3 regions of the Streptomyces sp. BI87 genome follow, and region 1 is predicted to be linked to each of the others. Evidence: riboswitches for the same ligand, from Rfam matches in the RefSeq annotation. Region 1 holds a riboswitch; each other region holds the start of a gene.
What was found. Region 1 has a riboswitch for cyclic di-AMP ahead of OIM89_RS05475 (M23 family metallopeptidase). Riboswitches for the same ligand answer to the same signal wherever they lie in the genome.
Positions count from the first base shown of each region.

Region 2: another riboswitch for cyclic di-AMP. It lies ahead of OIM89_RS02865 (LysM peptidoglycan-binding domain-containing M23 family metallopeptidase); the one in region 1 lies ahead of OIM89_RS05475 (M23 family metallopeptidase).
Region 3: another riboswitch for cyclic di-AMP. It lies ahead of OIM89_RS10525 (transglycosylase family protein); the one in region 1 lies ahead of OIM89_RS05475 (M23 family metallopeptidase).

Region 1 is NZ_CP110079.1:1,280,485-1,287,049, forward strand. It holds gene OIM89_RS05460 (hypothetical protein) at 942-1,169, opposite strand; gene OIM89_RS05465 (SUKH-4 family immunity protein) at 1,087-1,500, opposite strand; gene OIM89_RS05470 (GntR family transcriptional regulator) at 1,699-2,385, opposite strand; gene OIM89_RS05475 (M23 family metallopeptidase) at 2,635-3,408, opposite strand; cyclic di-AMP (ydaO/yuaA leader) riboswitch at 3,422-3,575, opposite strand; gene OIM89_RS05480 (M16 family metallopeptidase) at 3,821-5,188, opposite strand; gene OIM89_RS05485 (M16 family metallopeptidase) at 5,205-6,565, opposite strand, start outside.
Region 2 is NZ_CP110079.1:678,625-685,189, reverse strand. It holds gene OIM89_RS02875 (TetR/AcrR family transcriptional regulator) at 438-1,037, opposite strand; gene OIM89_RS02870 (alpha/beta fold hydrolase) at 1,083-1,967, shown strand; gene OIM89_RS02865 (LysM peptidoglycan-binding domain-containing M23 family metallopeptidase) at 2,069-3,013, opposite strand; cyclic di-AMP (ydaO/yuaA leader) riboswitch at 3,015-3,194, opposite strand; gene OIM89_RS02860 (methyltransferase domain-containing protein) at 3,566-4,381, opposite strand; gene OIM89_RS02855 (bifunctional phosphatase PAP2/diacylglycerol kinase family protein) at 4,531-6,054, opposite strand; gene OIM89_RS02850 (TIGR03086 family metal-binding protein) at 6,177-6,565, shown strand, end outside.
Region 3 is NZ_CP110079.1:2,446,972-2,453,536, forward strand. It holds gene eno (phosphopyruvate hydratase) at 1-205, opposite strand, end outside; gene OIM89_RS10525 (transglycosylase family protein) at 642-1,328, opposite strand; cyclic di-AMP (ydaO/yuaA leader) riboswitch at 1,334-1,522, opposite strand; gene OIM89_RS10530 (transglycosylase family protein) at 1,687-2,715, opposite strand; gene OIM89_RS10535 (cytochrome P450 family protein) at 2,892-4,160, opposite strand; gene OIM89_RS10540 (nucleoside triphosphate pyrophosphohydrolase) at 4,194-5,186, opposite strand; gene OIM89_RS10545 (hypothetical protein) at 5,248-6,033, opposite strand; gene OIM89_RS10550 (serine/threonine-protein kinase) at 6,259-6,565, opposite strand, start outside.

The sequences.
Region 1 (6,565 bases):
GCGACCCGTTTCGCAGAAGTCCTCGCCAGTGGCGCCCAGTCCGCCCTTCCTCACCCGGTGGAGGCCCCAGCTCGGTCGAGGTCGTGGCTCCGCCTCATGGCGGAGCCACGTTCAGGGCTACTACGGCTCTGCGCGGGCTCAATGGCGGATGCAGGCGAGCTCTTCGCAGCCTGGGCGCTGGAATCCGTGAGGACCAGCCCTGCATCTGCGGGGGGGGGCCGGGCATGGCCCGCTTGCCGAGCGCGCGGTGATGGGCCCATCCCCACCCGTGCGGGAAGCAGTGGCGGCCAAGGAACTCGGCGACCGCATCGACGGGTCCACCCCCGCCCGTGCGGGGAGCAGTCTCCCTGACCTGCATGTTTACGTTGGAGAGTTGCCGTATCGCGCCAACTTCGCCATGTCGGCCAGCCTAGCCTCCGCTGCCCGCCTCCGTCCCCAATCGGCCGGCTCTCGTGGCAAAGCACCCCACCCGTCCCCATCCCTGTCATCGGCAGGCAGCAGGCGCGGGGCCCCGCCCCGGCGCTACGGCCGGACCGTGCTTCCCCTGGGTGCGGGGAGGGACCAGGATCGCGGCCTCGACAAGGGACTCCGTGCCCCGTCTCCGCACGGGTGAGCTGCCCAGCCAGCCCCGCGACGGAGCCGAGAAGGACACGCAGACAGCTCAAGGGCCGCCGCCAGCCGAGCACACCCCCACCCACTCCCTCGTACCGGCCAGGACAAAGCTTGCCGGGGCAGTGTGTTTCCGTCGCAGCCAAGTCACCGCGAGCACAAGGCGACTCGAAGCACGGCCCTGGCAAAGCTCACGCGGCGTCCAGGGGCACCGGCCTTGTGAGCTTGGGCCTTGTTCGTGCTCCTCTCCGCGCCGAGACGACCTCAGGGCAGAGAAGGGACGACCGGTGCCCCGCCCCCGAACGTACGAGTCGCAGCCAGCCACGACGCGATCAGAAGAGCGGGCGGTCCAGGAGTTCCGACCAGAGGTATCCCTCGTAACCGGCGAAGGCTGCCGGGTCGGTCTCTCTCAGAACCTTGGACAGTCGGCCCAGTTCCGCGAGTGCCTGCTCTTCCTCGGCCGGGGAGAGGTACTCCTCAGGGCCGTCGGGCTCGCCGAGGAGCGCCGAGGTGGTGACGTGGGTACCGTAGCGGTGAAGGGTGTCCAGCCACGGGCCGATCCCCGAGTTGGCGAAGGCGCTTCTCCGTCCGGCAGGACGAAGTGGACCGTGCCGGTCTCCGGTGCGACACCGAACGAGGGCCGCTCGGCCGGGGCGTCGGGGTCCGCCTGCTCGGTGAGGCGGCGGAGCGGGCCACCGGAGCTGAGCAGGGACGGGTCGGCTTCGCGCTGTTCGTCTCGGGCTCGATGAGGCGTGGAGCCACCGGGATGCCCGTCTCGACGAGTTGTACCTTCATGGCGTCAGGGAGGCGCCAGCTGGCCACGTCCTCGCGTCGGAGCCGCGTGACACGCCCGGGACCTGCCCACGAGGCCGGCTGATCGTACGTCGCCATATGCCGCCCCTTTCCCGGGGCGCGGGGCGCGCCCCATTTCGGTGACCGCCGGAGGAGCTCGACGGAATTCGCGCACACCGAATCCCCCCGTGGCCCCGCACGCCGATATCACGCACCCCGGGGAGGGAATTCCTGCCGACCGGAGCAGTCGAAGACGCGCATTCAGGAATTCGCTGTCCTTTGTATACGGCGGTCGTGTTAATTCCGGACGCCCGGAACGTTGACGGCATGTTGCGAAGTCCTCACCCCGGTGGTCCGGGAGCCGAAGCGGAGGCGGTGGGCCGTTGTCGCGCGTTCGGCGTGCTGGGCGGTGAGGGTGCGGGCTCGTTCCGCGTCGCCGCGGGCCACGGCGTCGACGATGGCGCCGTGCTCGGCCCAGGACTCGGCGGGTGCGGCGGGCGGGTCGACCGCGTACATCCAGGTGACCTTCTGGCGGAGCTGGATCAGCAGGGCGGTGAGGCCGGGGCTGCCGGAGGCCTGGGCGAGGGTCTCGTGGAACCAGGCGCCGAGCGACCGCAGGTCCTCGCCCTCACCCAGCCTGGCGCGTTCCTGGCCCAGTCTGACCAGGCCCCGCAGGACCTTCAGGTGGGCCTCGGTGCGGCGGCGGGCGGCGCGGGCGGCGCCGAGGGGCTCCAGGAGCATGCGGATCTCCAGCAGGTCGGCCGCCTCCTGCTCGGTCGGCTCGGCGACGCAGGCCCCGGCGTGCCGGCGGGTGACGACGAATCCCTCGGCCTCCAGGGTGCGCAGCGCCTCGCGGACGGGGACGCGGGAGACGCCGTAGCGGCGGGCGAGCTGCTGCTCGGTGAGGCGGGAGCCGCGCTCGTGCACACCGGAGACGATGTCCTCCCTGATCGCGGTGCATACCGATTGCGCGGGAATACCCATACCCATCCTCCGCCCGTGACCCGCGAAAGCGCGGTCGTCCTGTGCTCTTCCGCGACTCTATGACAGGACGGAGTATTTTCCGACGGCGCCAGGTAATTCATGGATATCTTTTGGCCGGAAAGCGATAGCAGGGCGGGGGCGTCCGGGTATGCCGAAGGCCCCGGTCCGGTGGGGGTTCCGGGGCCGGGGCCTTCGGGGAGGGAGATGCCCGTGAGGGGCGGTCAGACGTTGCCGGTCAGGCTTTGCCGGTCAGACGTCGACGCCGTGGCCACGCAGGTAGGCGACGGGGTCCATGTCGGTGCCGTAGTCGGCGCCGGAGCGGGCCTCGAAGTGCAGGTGCGGGCCGGTGGAGTTGCCCGTGGAGCCGGAGACGGCGATCTGCTGGCCCGGGGTGACGGTCTGGCCGACCGAGACGGTGGCCGAGGCCAGGTGGCCGTACTGGGTGTAGGTGCCGTCGTGCATCTTGATGACGACCTCGTTGCCGTAGGCGCCGCCCCAGCCGGTCTCGACCACGGTGCCGGCGCCGACGGCGCGGACGGCGCTGCCGGCGGGGGCGTGGAAGTCGACGCCGGAGTGGCTGCCGGAGGACCAGAGGCTGCCGCCGGTCTGGTAGCCGGTAGAGACGTAGGAGCCCTCGACGGGGAGGACGTAGCGGTTGAGGCGCTCGCGTTCGGCGGCGCGGGCGGCGCGTACCTTCTCGGCGCGCTTCTTCTCGGCCTTGCGCTTGGCCTCGGCGGCCTGGAGGCGGGCGGCCTCGACGGCGGCCTGTTCGGCGGCGGCGTCCTCGGCGGCGAGGCGCTGGGCGGCTGCCTGGTCGTCGATCCGGTCGGCGAGGCTGTGGCCGATCACGATGGCCTCGGTGAAGCCGGTGTGCGCGGGGGCCTCGGCGGCCGCGGCCGGGGAGGCCAGGGTGGACACCACGCCGGTGGTGGTGAGGGCGGCGACGCCGGCCAGGCCGGCCCCGGTGCGGGTGGCCCGGCGGGTGGGACGCCGGTGCTTCCCGGTGGGACGGGTGAACGCCATGGAGCGGCTGGTCCTTTCCTTCCTTCTCGCCTACCGGGTTAGCTGACGGGTTCGGAGCAGGAAGGTCTCCTACGGGCCCCTCGTGGGAGGCGCCCGATTCACCCCTGGGACGGTGGGTCCCCGGTTCCCCGGGCTCGCGCCCTGCGGGGATTCGGCGATGACTGCCCGTTCGCCACGGGTGTGGCGGGTGCGTCGGCCGGACAGCCGCAGAGACGTTAATCGGCAGTTCTGTCGCGCTACAAACCGAACGCCGCTTTTGTAGCGCACACCACAGGGCAGACGGGGCGTCACTCCTGCGAAACGGACATGAGCGCAGAGGCGTGGACATGACGGAACCCCGGATACCGCTCAGGGTCTCCGGGGTTCCGTCGCCGGGCCGGACCGGTGCCGGCCCGGCCCTGCTGACGCCGCGTCAGCCGGTGACCACGCTGACCTCGCCGATGCCGAGCGCGCGCACCGGCTCGGCGATCCGGGAGGCGTCGCCGACCAGGACGGTGACCAGCCGGTCGGCCGGGAAGGCACTGACCACGGCGGCGGTCGCCTCGGTGGCGCCGGTCTCGGCCATCATGCGGTACAGCCGCGCCTGGAAGTCGTCCGGCAGGTGCTGCTCGACCTGGTCGGCGAGGGTGGAGGCGACGGCGGCGGCCGTCTCGTACTTGAGCGGTGCCACGCCGACGAGGTTCTGGACGGCGGTGTCCAGCTCGGCGTCGGTCAGCCCCTCGGCGGCGAGGGTGCGCAGCACCTTCCAGAGGTCGTCGAGGGCCGGGCCGGTGGACTCGGTGTCGACGGAGCCGCTGATGGCGAGCATCGCCGCGCCGGTCCCCTCGGGGGTGGAGCGGAGCACCTGGGCGAAGGCCCGCACGCCGTAGGTGTACCCCTTCTCCTCGCGCAGGACGCGGTCCAGACGGGAGGTCAGGGTGCCGCCGAGGCTGTACGTGCCGAGGACCTGGGCGGGCCAGACCCGGTCGTGCCGGTCGGGGCCGACGCGGCCGATGAGCAGCTGGGTCTGGACGGCGCCGGGACGGTCGACGATGACGACGCGGCCGGTGTCGTCGGCGGTGACCGGCGGCACCGGGTTGGGCTTGCCGGCGTCGCCCTGCCAGGCGCCGAGGCTGCCGGCGAGCAGGGCTGCGAGGTCGGTGCCCTCCAGGTCGCCGACGATGACGGCGGTGGCGGTGGCCGGGCGGACGTGCCGCTCGTAGAAGGCGCGGACGGCGGCCGCGTCGATCCGCTCGACGGTCTCCTCGGTGCCCTGGCGGGGCCGGGAGACGCGCGCGTCGGCCGGGAAGAGCTGACGGGACAGCTCCTTGGCGGCGCGGCGGGCCGGGTTGGCCTGCTCGTGCGGGATCTCGTCGAGGCGGTTGCGGACCAGCCGCTCGATCTCGGCCTCGGCGAAGGCGGGGGCGCGCAGCGCGTCGGCGAGCAGCCCGAGCGCCTTCTCCAGCCGGGAGACCGGGACCTCCAGGGAGAGCCGGACGCCGGGGTGGTCGGCGAAGGCGTCGAGGGTGGCGCCGCAACGCTCCAGCTCGGCGGCGAACTCCTCGGCGCTGTCCCGGTCGGTGCCCTCGCTGAAGGCCCGGGCCATGATCGTGGCCAGGCCGTCGAGGCCCTCGGGCTCGGTGTCGAGCGGGCTGTCGAGCAGCACCTCGACGGCGACGACCTGCTGGCCGGGGCGGTGGCAGGTCAGCACCGTCAGGCCGTTGTCCAGCGTGGTGCGCTCGGGGGCGGGGAAGGCCCACGGGCGGGGCGCTCCCCCGGCCGGCTGCGGGTGGAGATCCATGGCGGGGGTGATGACGTCACTCACTGGCTGCGGCCTCCTCGCCGGTCGGGGTGTCGGTCTGGTCGGCGGGGTCGGCTTCCTCGGCGGTGAGCGGCTCGTAGACGAGGACCGCGCGGTTGTCGGGGCGCAGGCGCTCGGCGGCGGCCTGGCGGACCTCGTCTGCGGTGACGTCCAGGACGCGGCCGACGGCGCTCAGGGCGAGCTGGGGGTCACCGAAGAGGACGGCGTACCGGCAGAGTTCGTCGGCGCGGCCGGCCACCGTGCCGAGCCGGTCCAGCCATTCGCGCTCCAGCTGGGCCTGGGCGCGCTCCATCTCCTCGGCGGTCGGGCCCTCGGCGGCGAAGCGGGCCAGCTCCTCGTCGACGGCGGTCTCGATGGCGGGGATCTCGACGTCCCCCGAGGCCTTGACGTCCAGCCAGCCGAGCGAGGGCGCACCGGCGAGGCGCAGCAGGCCGAAGCCGGCGGCGACGGCCGAACGGTCGCGGCGGACCAGGCGGTTGTAGAGCCGGGAGGACTCGCCGCCGCCGAGGACGGTGAGCGCCACGTCGGCGGCGTCGGCGGCGCGGGTGCCGTCCTCGGGGAGGCGGTAGGCGGCCATCAGGGCGCGCGCGGGCACCTCCTCGCGGACCACCTCGCGCAGCTCGCTGCCGATGGTGTCGGGCAGCGAGCCGTCGCGCGGCGGGCGCTTGCCCTCGTGGCCGGGGATGGAGCCGAAGTACTTCTCGATCCAGGCGAGCGTCTGCTCGGGGTCGATGTCGCCGACGACGGAGAGCACGGCGTTGTTCGGCGCGTAGTACGTGCGGAAGAACTCCCGGGCGTCCTCCAGCGTCGCCGCGTCGAGGTCGGCCATCGAACCGATCGGCGTGTGGTGGTAGGGGTGGCCCTCCGGGTAGGCGAGGGCGGTGAGCTTCTCGAAGGCGGTGCCGTAGGGCACGTTGTCGTAGCGCTGGCGGCGTTCGTTCTTGACGACGTCGCGCTGGTTCTCCATCGACTCCTCGTCCAGGGCCGTCAGGAGGGTGCCCATGCGGTCGGCCTCCAGCCAGAGGGCGAGCTCCAGCTGGTGGGCGGGCATGGTCTCGAAGTAGTTGGTCCGCTCGAAGCTGGTGGTGCCGTTGAGCGAGCCGCCGGCGCCCTGGACCAGTTCGAAGTGGCCGTTCCCCTTCACCTGGGCGGAACCCTGGAACATCAGGTGCTCGAAGAGGTGGGCGAGGCCGGTGCGGCCCTTCACCTCGTGGCGCGAGCCGACGTCGTACCAGAGGCAGACCGCGGCGACCGGGGTCAGGTGGTCCTCGGAGAGCACCACGCGCAAGCCGTTGGCCAGGCGGTGCTCGGTCGCTGTCAGGCCGCCGGAGGCGGCCCGCGCTGTGGCCGTGTCAC
Region 2 (6,565 bases), 600 kb from region 1:
ACGCCACGGTCGCGGCCCCCAGCTCCTGCGCCACCTTCACGTGTCCGGAACGGGAGACCAGCCCGTCCTCCGCCATCCCCGCCCGCCGGGCCGGTTGTACGGCGAGCCCGCCCACGGCTGCGGCGGCCCCGGTCACCAGCGGACGCCCGCCGGGGCGGGGGCGTAGCGCGGCCGCTCCGGCAGGGCGGCCGGTTGGGCCCAGGTACCGAGGCCGGTGTGCACGTCCGTCCGCACGGCAGGACGTCGAGACCGTGCGGCGCGTCCGCACGCTGCTCACCGCCGGGCTCACCACCGCGACCATCGCCCGCGTCCTGCCGTGCGTCCGCGAGGAGGGCGAGCAACTGGTGCCGACCTGGTCGCCGGGCTCCGGCACGAGCGTGAGCGGATCCCCCGGGCCATCGACGACCTGCTCTCCTCGCGCACCATCCTGGACGGCGTCATCGAGGCCCCCCGAACAACTCGTCCAGGTGGTGGGTGAGGACGGCGAGCGCCGCGTCCCCGGTGCGCTGTCCGCCCAGCACGCCGGAGCCCAGCCCGTTGACCATGGCGAGCAGCCCGGCCGCCGTCATCACCGGGTCCCGCTCCGGGGCGACCTCCCCTGCCTGCTGGGCCGTGCCGATCTGCCGGGCGAGGAACCCCTCCAGCAGGTCGGGCTGGGCCGTTGCCTGCTTCTCCAGTGCCGGATCGCCCAGGACCAGCGTGTAGTAGGCCGCGTAGGTGCGGGTGATGCGGCGGCTCTCGGCGTCGGTCGGCAGGATGCTGGTCAGGATCGCCGTCACGGTGGAGCGCGGTGTTGGCGGGGTGCCGGCCGCCCGGACGAACCGGTCCATCCGTGCCTGGAGCTGGGTGCCGAGGCGGGCCAGCGCGTCCAGCAGCAGGGCCTGCTTGGTCGTGAAGTAGTACTGCACCAGCCGCAGGGAGACTCCCGCCTCGGCGGCGACCGCCCGCATGCTCGCCGACTGGAGTCCCTCGGTGTCGGCGATGCGCAGCAGTGCCTCGGCGATCTGCTTCCTGCGTTCCTCGTGGTCGACCGGCATGACGCCGCCCCCTCCCCTTCCGGTTGTGGTACAGGTGTACCAAGGTTGTGGTACATCTGTACCATGAGCATGGGCGAGTTCAAGAGCGACAAGGCGGCAGAGCGGTACCGCGCGGTTCACGCGTACGTCCTCGACCAGGTCTGGCCCGGTCCGCGCACCGCCGTCGACGTGTCCACCTCCTTCGGCACCACCCGGGTCCTGCGTGTGGGCCCGGCGAGCGCCGAGCCGATCGTCCTGCTGCCCGGCGCGGGCGGCAACTCCCTGATGTGGCACGGGTACGTCGAGGCGCTGGCCGCCCACCGCACGGTGATCGCCGTCGACACGATCGGCGAGGCCGGAGCGAGCACGCAGACCGCGCCGGTCGCCGACGGGCGGGACGGCGCGGCCTGGCTGGAGGAGGTGCTCGACGGCCTGGAGGCGAGCGCGGCCCACGTGGTCGGCTGCTCCTACGGCGGCTGGCTGGCGCTGAACCACCAGATCCACCACCCCGGCCGGACCGCCACCCTGACCCTCCTCGACCCGGCCGGATTCGCCGACCCCGGCCGGCGCTTCTACGCCTGGCTGATCGCCGGCGGACTGGCCGGCCTGGCGCCGCGTGCCCTCCGTCCGCGCCTGGCCGGGCTGGTGGGCAACACCGCGATCCTGGACACGGAGCTGATGCGGCTGGGTCGCGCCGGGGTCGGGTTCCGCCGCGCGCTGCCCGCCGCCCGGGCCCTGACCGACGAGGAACTGGGCCGGCTGACCGCGCCCGCGCTCTTCCTGCTCGGTGAGCGCAGCGCCCTGCACGACGCGCGCGAGGTGGCCGCCCGGGTCGGCGCGCTGGTGGACACCGCCGAGGTGGAGATCGTGCCCGGCGCGGGCCACGCGCTGCCCACGGACCGGCCCGCCCTGGTCGCCGAACGCATCCTCAAGATGGCGGCCGGGCGGTAGGGGGTGGCGGCACGCACGCGGCCGGGGCCGGAGCCGGGCGGTGTGTGCCCGGCTCCGGCCCCGGCCGGTGGTGAGGAGAGACCCGGCGGTGCCGGGGTGCGTCAGACGGAGACGCCGTGACCGCGCAGGTAGGCCAGCGGGTCGATGTCCGAGCCGTAGCTCGGGCCGGTGCGGACCTCGAAGTGCAGGTGCGGGCCGGTGGAGTTGCCGGTCGAGCCGGAGAGGCCGATCTGCTGGCCCGGCGTGACGCTCTGGCCGGACGAGACCGAGAGCGACGACAGGTGGGCGTACTGGGAGTACTTGCCGTCGGCGTGCTTGATGACGACCTCGTTGCCGTACGAGCCGCTCCAGCCGGCGGAGACGACGGTGCCGGCGCCGATGGCCTTGACGGAGGTGCCCGAGGAGGCGGAGAAGTCGACACCGGTGTGGTAGCCGGAGGACCAGCTGCCGCCGGAGGCGCGGTACGCGGTGGAGGCGGACGCCTCGACCGGGCGGACCCAGTCGCCGGAGACGGCGGGCTGCTCGGCCTGCTCGGCCTCCGGCTTGGCCGGGGCGGCCGGCTTCGGCGCGGTCTCGGTCTTCTGCGCGGCCGAGGCGCCGGAGTCGGCCTTGGGCGCGGCCGGCTTCGGCGCGCTCTGCGGCTTGGCCGGGGCGGGCTTCGGGGCCTCGGCGGCGGTGCCGTCCACCGAGAGCTTCATGCCCGGGCGGATCAGGTTCGGGTTGGAGCCGACGACCTCACGGTTGTCCTGGTAGAGCTGCTCCCAGCCACCGTCGACGTGCTGCTCGTCGGCGATCTTGGCCAGGTAGTCACCGACGACGACCTCGTAGGTCTCGGCGTCGGCGGCGGCGTTCTTCGGCGCCTGCTGCTGAGCGGCGGCGACGGCCTGCTGGACGGCGACGGACTCCGGCGCCGACTTCTCGGCGGCCTGTGCGTGGGCGGCGCCCATCAGCGGCAGGGCCAGAGCGGCGCTGCCCGAGCCGGCTACGGCCAGCGTGCGGGCTATGCGCATGGTCCTGGTACGGCGGTGCTTCCCCTTGGCGGGCATGAAGGTTCCTCTCCGGCGCCTGCGAGGTGAGCTGTCGGGTTCGGGCTGGAGCTGCCCGGCCGCGCCGTGTGGCGCGGCTTCACCCCTAGCCGGGGCCGGTGGCGTGCGCGGCGCGCTGCTCCCGGTTCCGGCGGCTTACCTGGGTCCCCCGCTCCTGCCGTGGAAGGGTCGATGTGCGGATACCGGACGGCGGCAGGATTCGGCGGTCCATCCGGAATGACGGTGACCGTAGACGAGCCCGACTCCCGCGAACAAGCAGCGTCCGCGCCCAGGAAGTCGCTTTCTTGATCCTTTGTTCCGAGGGCGGTCACCCTCCGTAGACTCGCGATCTTTCCGGGCGTGGCGGGCGTTGTGCCCCGGCTCGCGGCGGCTGCCACGGACCGTGACGGCTATGACGCTGCTCACGGGGCAGGCACAACGGCCTCCGGCGCGGCGGCAATTGATGCATATGCAGCTTGATGCCCCATTTGTCCCCAATGTGGGGTGGTGTAGGAGCCGCATAAGGGTGACGCTCTGTCACCTCGGTCAGGTGCGGGCCCCGGTCCGCTCCGCTCAGGCGCGGCAGAGCAGCTCCCCGTGGAGCACCGCGAACCAGCCGTCGGGTGCCGTCGCCCACTGCCGCCAGGCCGCCGCGATCCGTTCCAGCTCCGCCCGGTCCGCGTACCCGAGGCCGGCCGCCCGCTCCGCGTACCCGGAGGCCGTCGTCCGGTCCGCCCACAGCCCGCCCCACCAGGCCCGTTCCTCCTCGTCGGCGTAGCACCAGGCCGAGGCGGCCGCCGTGACCTCGGTGAACCCGGCCGTCAGGGCCCACGCCCGCAGTCGCCGCCCCGCGTCCGGCTCGCCGCCGCCCGCCCGCGCCACCGACCGGTACAGCTCAAGCCACGCGTCGAGCCCCGGGTTCGCCGGGTACCAGGTCATCGCCGCGTAGTCCGCGTCCCGTACGGCGACCAGGCCGCCCGGCACGCAGACCCGGCGCATCTCGCGCAGGGCGCCCACCGGGTCGCCGAGGTGCTGGAGCACCTGGTGGGCGTGGACCACGTCGAAGGAGGCGTCGGGGAAGGGGAGTGCCTGGACGTCGCCGGTGCGGAAGGTGGTGTTGACCAGGGAGCGTCCGGCGGCGGCCGAGCGGGCCGTGTCCAGGATCTCCCCGGCGCTGTCGATCCCGGTGACGTGCCCCTGCGGGACCAGGGCGGCGAGGTCGGCGGTGATCGTTCCCGGGCCGCACCCCACGTCCAGGGCGCGGTGGTGCGGCTCCAGTGAGGGCAGGAGGTACCCGGCCGAGTTGGCTGCGGTGCGCCAGGTGTGGGAGCGCAGGACGGACTCGTGGTGGCCGTGGGTGTAGACGACGGCGGCGGGATCGGTGGGCACGGGCGGTCTCCTCGCGGCGGCGGGGTGGGCGGCGGTCCGGATGCCGGCGGCGGAGTGGCGCGACCGTTCCCGGTGTCGCGACCGTACACGCGGCGGCCCGCATGATGAGACCCCCGTCTCACCATGCGGGCCGCCGGGCTGACGCGCGATCAGAGGGTGAGCGGGCGGTACACCCGCAGCCCCTCGTGGAGCTTGTCCAGTCGCAGGTTCGGGCCCGCGTCGGTCACCTCGCCGTCGAAGGCCAGCGGCGTGCCCGGGGTGATCCCGTCGATCCGCAGCCGCTGGACCCGTACCGCCGCGTGGAAGGGCGAGCGGGTCAGCGGGCCCGCCAGGGCCGCCGCCATCAGCCGGAACCCGGGGCCGCGCCCGCCGTGCACCGCGCGGACGTCGATCAGGCCGTCGGCCAGGTCGGCCCGGCGCCCGCCGGTCAGCCCCATCCGGCGGTAGGTGCAGTTGCCCGCGAAGAGCAGCCACAGGGGGCGCCGCTCACCCTCCACCACCGCCTCCAGCGGATGGTCCCGGCGCCGTACCCGGGCCGCCGCCACCACGTCCGCGAGCCGCCCGCCGACCCGTCCCGACCAGCGCTCCCGCTCCCGGACCAGCTCCGGGTAGACCCCGAGGCTGAAAGTGTTGAGGAAGTACCCGGTCCGCTCCCCGGAACGGAAGCGGCCCACGTCGACCGCGACCGCGTCGCCCGTCTCCACCGCCCGGCACAGCTCCTTCGGGTCCTCTATCCCGAGGTCGTACGCGAAGTGGTTGAGGGTGCCGCCCGGCAGCACCGCCAGCGGCAGCCCGCGGTGCAGCGCCACCCCGGCCGCCGCGTTCACCGAGCCGTCGCCGCCGCAGATGCCGAGGGCCAGCGCGTGGCCCGCCGCCTTCTCCAGTTCCGCCACCAGCCCGTCGCCCTCGCACTCCACCACCTCGGCCTCGGGCAGCAGCTCGCGCAGCACCCGCGCCTTGTCGGGCGTACCGGCGCCCTGGTTCACCACCATGACCAGGCCGTGGCCCCGGGGCAGCGCCGGTACGTCCACCAGCGGGCGGCCGGGCGAGGGGAGCTGGTCCCGGGTCGGCACCAGGCCGCGCACGGCGAAGGCGGCGCCCGCACCCAGTGCCGCCCCGGCCAGCACGTCCCCCGGGTAGTGCGCGCCGGTGTGGACGCGGGAGACGGCGACCGCCGCCGCCAGCGGGGCCACCGCCGCGCCCAGGCCCCGGGACTCCATCGCGACCCCGGTCGCGAAGGCCGCCGCCGAGGCCGCGTGGCCCGAGGGGAACGACGAGGTGATCGGCTGCCGCTTCAGCTGCCGTATCAGCGGCACCGACTCCAGCCCCGGACGCTGCCGCCGCACCGTCCGCTTGCCGAGCGTGTTGATGGTCGCCGAGGCCAGCCCGAGCGAGGCGAGCCCCCGCACCGCCGCACGGCGGGCGCGCGGCGAACCGGTCACCGCGAGCCCCGCCGCGATCGCGCCCCAGAGCAGGCCGTGGTTGGCGCTGCGGCTCAGCTTCGGCAGCACCCGGTCGGCGCCGGGCCAGCGGCGTGCCGCGACCGCCTCGAAGACGGTGCGGTCCAGCGCGACCAGCCGGGCGGCCAGGGAAGCCGGGGGCTCCGGTGCGAACACGGCGGCCACCTCGGGGCGCAGCCGGGCGGGCAGGGAGTTCACTGGGTCAGGACGCATGCGGCACGGGTACCCCCGCGCGCCCCGCTCACCCGCGACGGCGCGCGACGGCGGGCGCGCCCGTCACCGGAACGGGCGCCCGCCCCCGGCGTACGCGCCCGCGCGGGGTGAGAATGGGCCCCATGTCCTCCGAGACGAGCACCCCCAGCCACTCCGAACTCCTCGCGGCGCACGCGGCCGCGCTGGACCTGTTCGACCGGCGGGTCCACGACATCCTCGACGACCAGTGGGACCACCCCACGCCCTGCACCGACTGGAACGTCCGCGACCTCGTCGCCCACCTGGTCTCCGAACAGCTCTGGGCGCCGCCGCTGCTGGCCGGCGAGACGATGGAGTCGGTCGGTGACGCCCTCGACGGCGATCTGCTCGGCGAGGACCCGGTCGGCGCCTGGGAGGCGGCCGCCCGTGGCGCCCGCGAGGCGTTCGCCGCACCCGGCGCCCTCGACCGCACCGTGGAACTCTCCTACGGGCCGAGCGGCGCCGACCACTACTGCGGTCAGATGACCACCGA
Region 3 (6,565 bases), 1.2 Mb from region 1:
CCTTCTCGACACCCTTGCCCTGGTAACGGTTGGGGTCACCGTCACGCAGTTCGATGGCCTCGAAGGCGCCCGTGGAGGCGCCGGACGGCACGGCGGCGCGGCCGGTGCTGCCGTCGTCGAGGCCGACCTCGACCTCGACCGTGGGGTTGCCTCGGGAGTCCAGGATTTCCCGGGCTACGACGACGTCGATGGACGGCACGAGCATCTCCTTCTGGGATGTGACGCGGGTCGGCCTTCGGTCGGCCGTTCGCTCCAGAGCCTAACCGGCGGCCGACCCCATCCTGGCGTCGCGCCCGGACGCTGGGACGAAAAGAGGCCCGTACGGGGCGAAACCGTACGCAACCGCCGATTTCTACTCACCGGTAACGACCGCCCGGCGGCGACAGGGAGGAAGCCGACAGGGAGGGAAAGGGGAAGCCCCGTCCCGATGCGCTGGGGGGGAGTCACGCATCGGGGCGGGGCTGTCCAGGGGGGCGGGGTCGGGCCGTGGGGAGCCTGTCCACCCCGCCACACCGGCGGCTTCGCGAGCCGAAGGGGCGCGTCGTTGCCGCGACGCCGTCGCGCGCAGGCCGCGAAGCGGTTGAGCACGTCGGGTGGCCCGACAACGACGCCGGCGCCCCGGAGGCGAGCGAAGCTCGCAATCAGGAGAGGTGGAGCTGCTGGCCCGGGAAGATCAGGTCGGCGTTCTCGACGATGTCCTTGTTCAGCTCGAAGAGCTTCTTCCAGCCGCCCTCGACGTTCTCGGCCTTGGCGATCTGGCTGAGGGTGTCGCCCTTGGCGACCTTGTACTCGCCGTCACCCTTGGCGACCTCCTCGCCGGTGGGGGTCTCGACGGTCTCCTCGGCCGGGGCGGTCCGCTGCTCGCTGCGGTCGGCGCGCGGCTCGGGACGCTCGGGGGCGGCCTGCGGGGCGGGCTGCTCGGCCGGCTTCTCGGCCTCGGCGCCGCCACCGTTGTACGCGGCGTTGCTCAGGCCGGTGCCGCAGTTCGGCCAGGCACCCTTGCCCTGGCCGGCCAGGACCTTCTCGGCCACGGCTATCTGCTGCTCCTTGGTGGCCTGGTCGGCGCTGGAGGCGTAGGCGGTGCCACCGAAGGCGGCCCAGGTGGACGGCGTGAACTGGAGGCCGCCGTAGAAGCCGTTGCCGGTGTTGATGGACCAGTTGCCACCCGACTCGCACTGGGCGACGGCGTCCCACTCGGAAGCGGTGGCGGCGGAGGCGGAGCCGGTCGCGACGAGCGGCGCGGCGACGGCGACACCGGCGACACCGGCGAGCGACAGGATGCGGGTGACCTTGGAGGGACGGCGGTGCTTGGCCTTGTTGGTCAGCATGAAAGGAATCTCCTCACCGACGCCTACGAGGTGAGCTGTCGGGTTCGGGCCGGTTGAGTGCCCGGCCGCGCGTTCCCGTCCGGAACGCGCGGCTTCACCCCGAGCCGCTCCGGCGCCCGCCCCGTCGTGGGACGAACGGCCGGTGCGGCGGCAAACCTTGGGTCCCCCGCTCCTGTCTACGGCGCTTGCGCGACGACTGTCCCGGACGGCCGTCGACAGGATTCGGCGTAACGACCGCTGGGGCCCGCCAATGGCGAGCGGCCTAGACCGTAAGCACGGCCGGCGGCAGATTCCAAAGACGATCAGGGGGTCTGAGATCCATGTCTCACTTCCCCCGATCCGGACATTCCCGCCCGAACTAGCGCCCGATTCGGTCCTTTTCAGCCTTCGGGTCCGATCCGAGATCAAGGGCCTGACCGGGCAGGATGTGGTCCGCGTCGTCCCCGACGATCCCCTTGTTCGCCTCGTACAGCGCGGGCCACCCGCCGTCCACCTCGTGGAGCCAGGCGATGACCGAGAGACTGTCGCCCTCCTTGACGGTGTACGCGCCGGAGGCGTCGGGCGCGTCGCCGCGGTCACCCCGCGAGGCGTGCCGCCCGGAGCCCTCGCGGCTCTCGCCGGAGCCCGACTCGGCCGCGGTGCCGCCGCGGTGGCGTCCGCCGCCGGAGTCCTCGTCCTCACCCGGGGTCGCGGAGGGCGCGCCCGAGGGGGCCTCGGGGATCTCCGTGGTCTCCTCGTCCGGGGTCGCGGACGGGTAGCCGTCGGGGATGGAGGTCGGGTCGGTGGAGGGGGCGGCCGAGGTGGTGTCACCCTTCTCCCCCTTCTCCTTCTTCTCCCCCTTGCCCTTCTCGTCCTTGTTGTCCCGGTCTCCCTTGTTGTCCTTGTCGGGCGCCTTGCCGTCCTCGTCCTCGGCCTCACCCTTGCCCTTGCCCTGGTCGGCGGGCGAGGCCGGGGAGGCGGAGGGGGTGCCGGTGTCGCTGGGGACGCCCGGGTTCACGTCGGCGGACTCGCCGCCCTGCTTCAGCCCGATCGCGGGGGCGCAGGTGGCCCAGGCGGCGGTGCCCTCGGCGTCGAGGATGCGCTCGGCCACCACGATCTGCTGGGAGCGGCTGGCGAGGTCGGCGGAGGGCGCGTAGCTGAGGCCGCCGTGGCGCTCCCAGAGTTCCTGGGTGACCTGGAGGCCGCCGTAGTAGCCGTTGCCGGCGTTGGTGCTCCAGGCACCGCCGCTCTCGCACTCGGCCAGCCGGTCCCACGTGGCGGTGTCGGCCGCGCTGGCCGATCCGGCGCCGAGCAGGGGGATGGCGATGGCCGAACCGGTCACCCCGGCCGCGACGACGAAGGCCGGAGCCTGTCGGGGGCGTCGGTGACGTCCGTTCCCGGAGAGCATGCGGTTGCCTTTCGCGTGACGACTGCTGACCGGCGCCCGCTCGGTGGCGGCGGGGCTTCCGGTTGGCGCTGAAGGTAGCGGCTGTCGAACGTTCGTCACAAGTCGATGCAGCGGAGATCACGTCAACATCACATTATTGACGTGTCGTCAGTTCCGGTGAACGAAAAGGGTGGCCGTCACACCTTCTTCGCGCCCCCGGCCCGCTCCGGTGTGAACTCCACCGGCAGGGTGCGCAGTCCGCGCATGATGAGTCCGCCGCGCCAGCGCAGGTCGTCGGGTGCGGCGCCGAGCCGCAGGTCCGGAAGGCGGGTCAGCAGGGTGGCGAGGGCCGCCTTTCCCTCCAGCCGGGCCAGCGGGGCGCCGATGCAGTAGTGGATGCCGTGGCCGTAGCCGAGGTGCTGGTTGTCGGTGCGGGCGAGGTCGAGGCGGTCGGGGCAGGCGAAGCGTTCGGGGTCGCGGTCGGCGGCGGCGAGCACGACCAGGACCGGGTCCCCGGCGGCGATGCCGGCCCCGCCGATCCGCAGCGGCTCGGTGGCGTACCGCCAGGTGGCCATCTCCACCGGGCCGTCGTACCGCAGGAGTTCCTCGATGCCGGTGTCGAGCAGCGCCTCGTCGCCGTCGGCCAGGGCCTGCTGGAGGCGGGCGCGTTCGGCGGGGTTGCGGAGCAGCGCGTAGGTGCCGTTGCCGATCAGGTTCACGGTCGTCTCGAAGCCGGCGAAGAGGAGGACGAAGCACATGGCGGCGGCCTCCTCCTCGGTGAGGTGCTCGCCGTGGTCGCTGGCGCGGATCAGGCCGGAGATGAGGTCGTCGCCGAGGTCGGCGCGTTTGCGGTGGATCAGCTCGGCGAGGTAGTTGCGCATCTTCTTCACCGAGCGGGCGACGCCGCCGCGCGGTCCGCCGCCGTGCCGGATCATCATCCCGGCCCAGTCGCGGAAGTCGTCCTGGTCCTCGCGCGGGACGCCGAGCAGGTCGCAGATGGCGTAAATGGGCAGCGGGAAGGCGAACTCGTGGATGAGGTCGGCCTCGCCGCGCCCGGCGAAGCCGTCGATGAGCCCGTCGGTCAGCTCCTGCACGCGGGGCGCGAACTGGGCGACGCGGCGCGGGGTGAACGCCTTCGAGACCAGGCGGCGCAGCCGGGTGTGGTCCGGCGGGTCGATGTTGAGCAGGTGCGTCATCAGCCCGGCGCTGCGCTCGCCGGGGATGCCGGTACGGCTGCGCCCGGCCTCGTCGGCGGCGTGGTGCACCGGGTTCTTGCTGAGCCGGGGGTCGGCGAGGGTCTGCCGGGCGTCCGCGTACCGCGTGACCAGCCACGCCTCCACGCCGCTGGGCAGCCGGGTCTTGTGGACCGGCTCGTGGGTGCGCAGCCAGGCGTAGGCGGGGTACGGGTCGGCGGCGAACTCCCAGCCGAAGAGTGCGGGACGCCCGGCTGCCTGGGTTTCGCTCATGGTCCGACCGTATCGGGGGCCGGGTGGCGGGGCTCAGTGGCCCTCGGCGGCCCGGATGGCCTCGCGATAACGGCGGGCGCTCTCGCGCAGGGCGGCCTCGGGATCGGTGCCCTGCCGCTCGGCCTCGACGGCGAGGGCGAGCAGGGCGGGGCCGGGGCCGGGGCCCTCGGGGAGCGGAACGTGCAGTTCGGCGCCACGGGCACGGGAGGCGAGCTTGGCGGCGAGGGCGAGGGCGGGCTGGGCGACGGGCACGCCGTCGGTGACCGAGGTGCGCTCCTTCTCCTCCCCCTTCACCCGCAGCCACTGGGCGCGGACCTCCTCGGGGGTCTCGGCGACGGCGTCCCCGAAGACGTGCGGGTGGCGGCGGACCAGCTTGTCGATGAGGGTGGCGGCCACGTCGTCGATGGAGAAGGGCCCGCCGTCCTCCTCTTCCTCGTCCCCGGTGGCAGGCCGGCCGTCCTCGGCGATGCGGGCGTGGAAGACGACCTGGAGCAGCACGTCGCCCAGTTCCTCCCGCAGCGCGTCGCGGTCGCCCTCCTCGATGGCCTCGATGAGTTCGAAGGCCTCCTCCATGGCGTACTTGGCGAGCCCCTCGTGGGTCTGCCGGGCCGACCAGGGGCACTCCTCACGGATGCGGTCCATGACCTGGACGAGGTCGATGAGGCGGGCGCCGGGCAGGTCGTAGGCGCCGGGGAGGAGTTCCAGGTCGGGCATGGCGACGCGGCCGGAGCCGGCGAGGCGGGAGAGGGCGTCGGTCAGGCGCCGGTCGCCCTCGCCGGACTGGACGAGGACGGCGGTGCGCCCGCCCGCGAGGAAGTCGACCAGGTCGGCCGCGTCCGGGGTGGCCGCGACCTCGACCTCGACGCCCGCCTCCCGCAGGTAGGGCAGCTGCGGGTGGGCCGGGTCGGCGCAGAGCACCCGGTCGGCCTGGTGCAGGGCCTGCCAGGCGGGCCAGGAGAGCTGGCCGGGGGCGACCCGGTGGCTGGTGGTGAGCAGGACGAGGCGGCCGGGGCTGGGTGCGTTCACGCCTCGAACGTAACGCACCCGGGGTCCCGGCCGCCGGGCCCGGTGGGGCGGTCGGCGCCGGTCAGAGCGCCGGGAGGCCCTCGCTCTGGGTCTCGGAGCGGGCCTGGGCCTTCTCCTCGCCGAGGCGGCGCGGGTCGGAGCTGAGCCAGGGGTCGGAGCCGGTGACCATGAGGAGCTGTTCGCCGTCCCAGGCGCCGTAGCGGGGGCTGATGTCGATGCCGAGCTTCTCGGCGGTCTTCACCAGCTCCTCGCGGACCTGGGTGTCGGCCTGCTCGGGCGAGGTGCCGGGCGCGTACTTCTGGCGGAGCCCGTCGAGGCGGAGCTGGTAGGCGAGGTGGTCGTCGATGCGGGCGGCCGGGATGCCGTACGTCCGCAGGTACGCCTCCTCCAGCTGCTCGGCGGTGCCGCCGGTCTGCTCCTGGAGCTGGGCGCGGCGCTCGCGGAGGTCCTTGCGGGTGAGGCTGATCCCGGCCTCGTCGGCGGCCGCCTTCACGACGCGCTCGCTGATCATCCCGGCGAGGGTGGAGCGGTCGGGGGCGCAGGTCTCGCGGCCCTCGACGACCTTCTCGCCCTTCGCGGCGGCCTCGTCGCGCTGCTGGAACTCGGCCTGGCGGGCGGCGGAGCACTGCTGGTCGAGGGCGTCCGCGTACCCCTCCTCGCCGAGGACGGCGACCTGGGCGTCGCGGACCTGGCCGACCTGGGCCTCCAGCTGGGCGACGGTGATGCGCTCGCCCCCGACCACGGCGGCGGCGCCGGGCCGGGCGTCGGCGCCGCAGGCGGACAGCAGCGGGGCCGCGAGCAGGGTGGCGGCCATGAGGGCGAGCGAGGTGCGACGGCGGCGGTGCAAAGGGAGCCTCCCGGCGGGATCGTTCGGCGGTGCGGGGACGATGGGGCGACCTGACGACCTACGACCTGACGACATGCACGGCATACACGACCTGACGGTCCGGACGTCCTTGCGAAGATCGATCGTAGGCAGTCGGCGTGATCTGGGCCACTGTCGGGAGCAACGATTCCCCGCGTGTCCGGTTCCTGCCTGTCCCCCGCCGCCGCTCGCGGCCGGGTGCCCGGCTCAGACCAGGCCGAGCCAGTGCAGCGTGCGGCGCACCTCGGCGGGGAGCGGGTGGCCGGGCCCGTACCGCTGTTCGGCGTCGTGGAGCAGGCGGAGCAGGGTGTCCTGGGCGGCCGGGCGGTCGCCGAGGGCGAGCAGCAGGTGGCCGATGCGGCGGCGGACCTCCAGCGGCAGGTCCCGGTCGGTGCTGACGTACTGGTTCTCGAAGTACGGGAGCAGGGCGCGGTATTCGGCCAGGGCGGCGGCGGGCTCGCCGAGCTGTTCGAGGCACTGGGCGGCCTCGTAGCGGAACTGGAGGGAGCGCGGG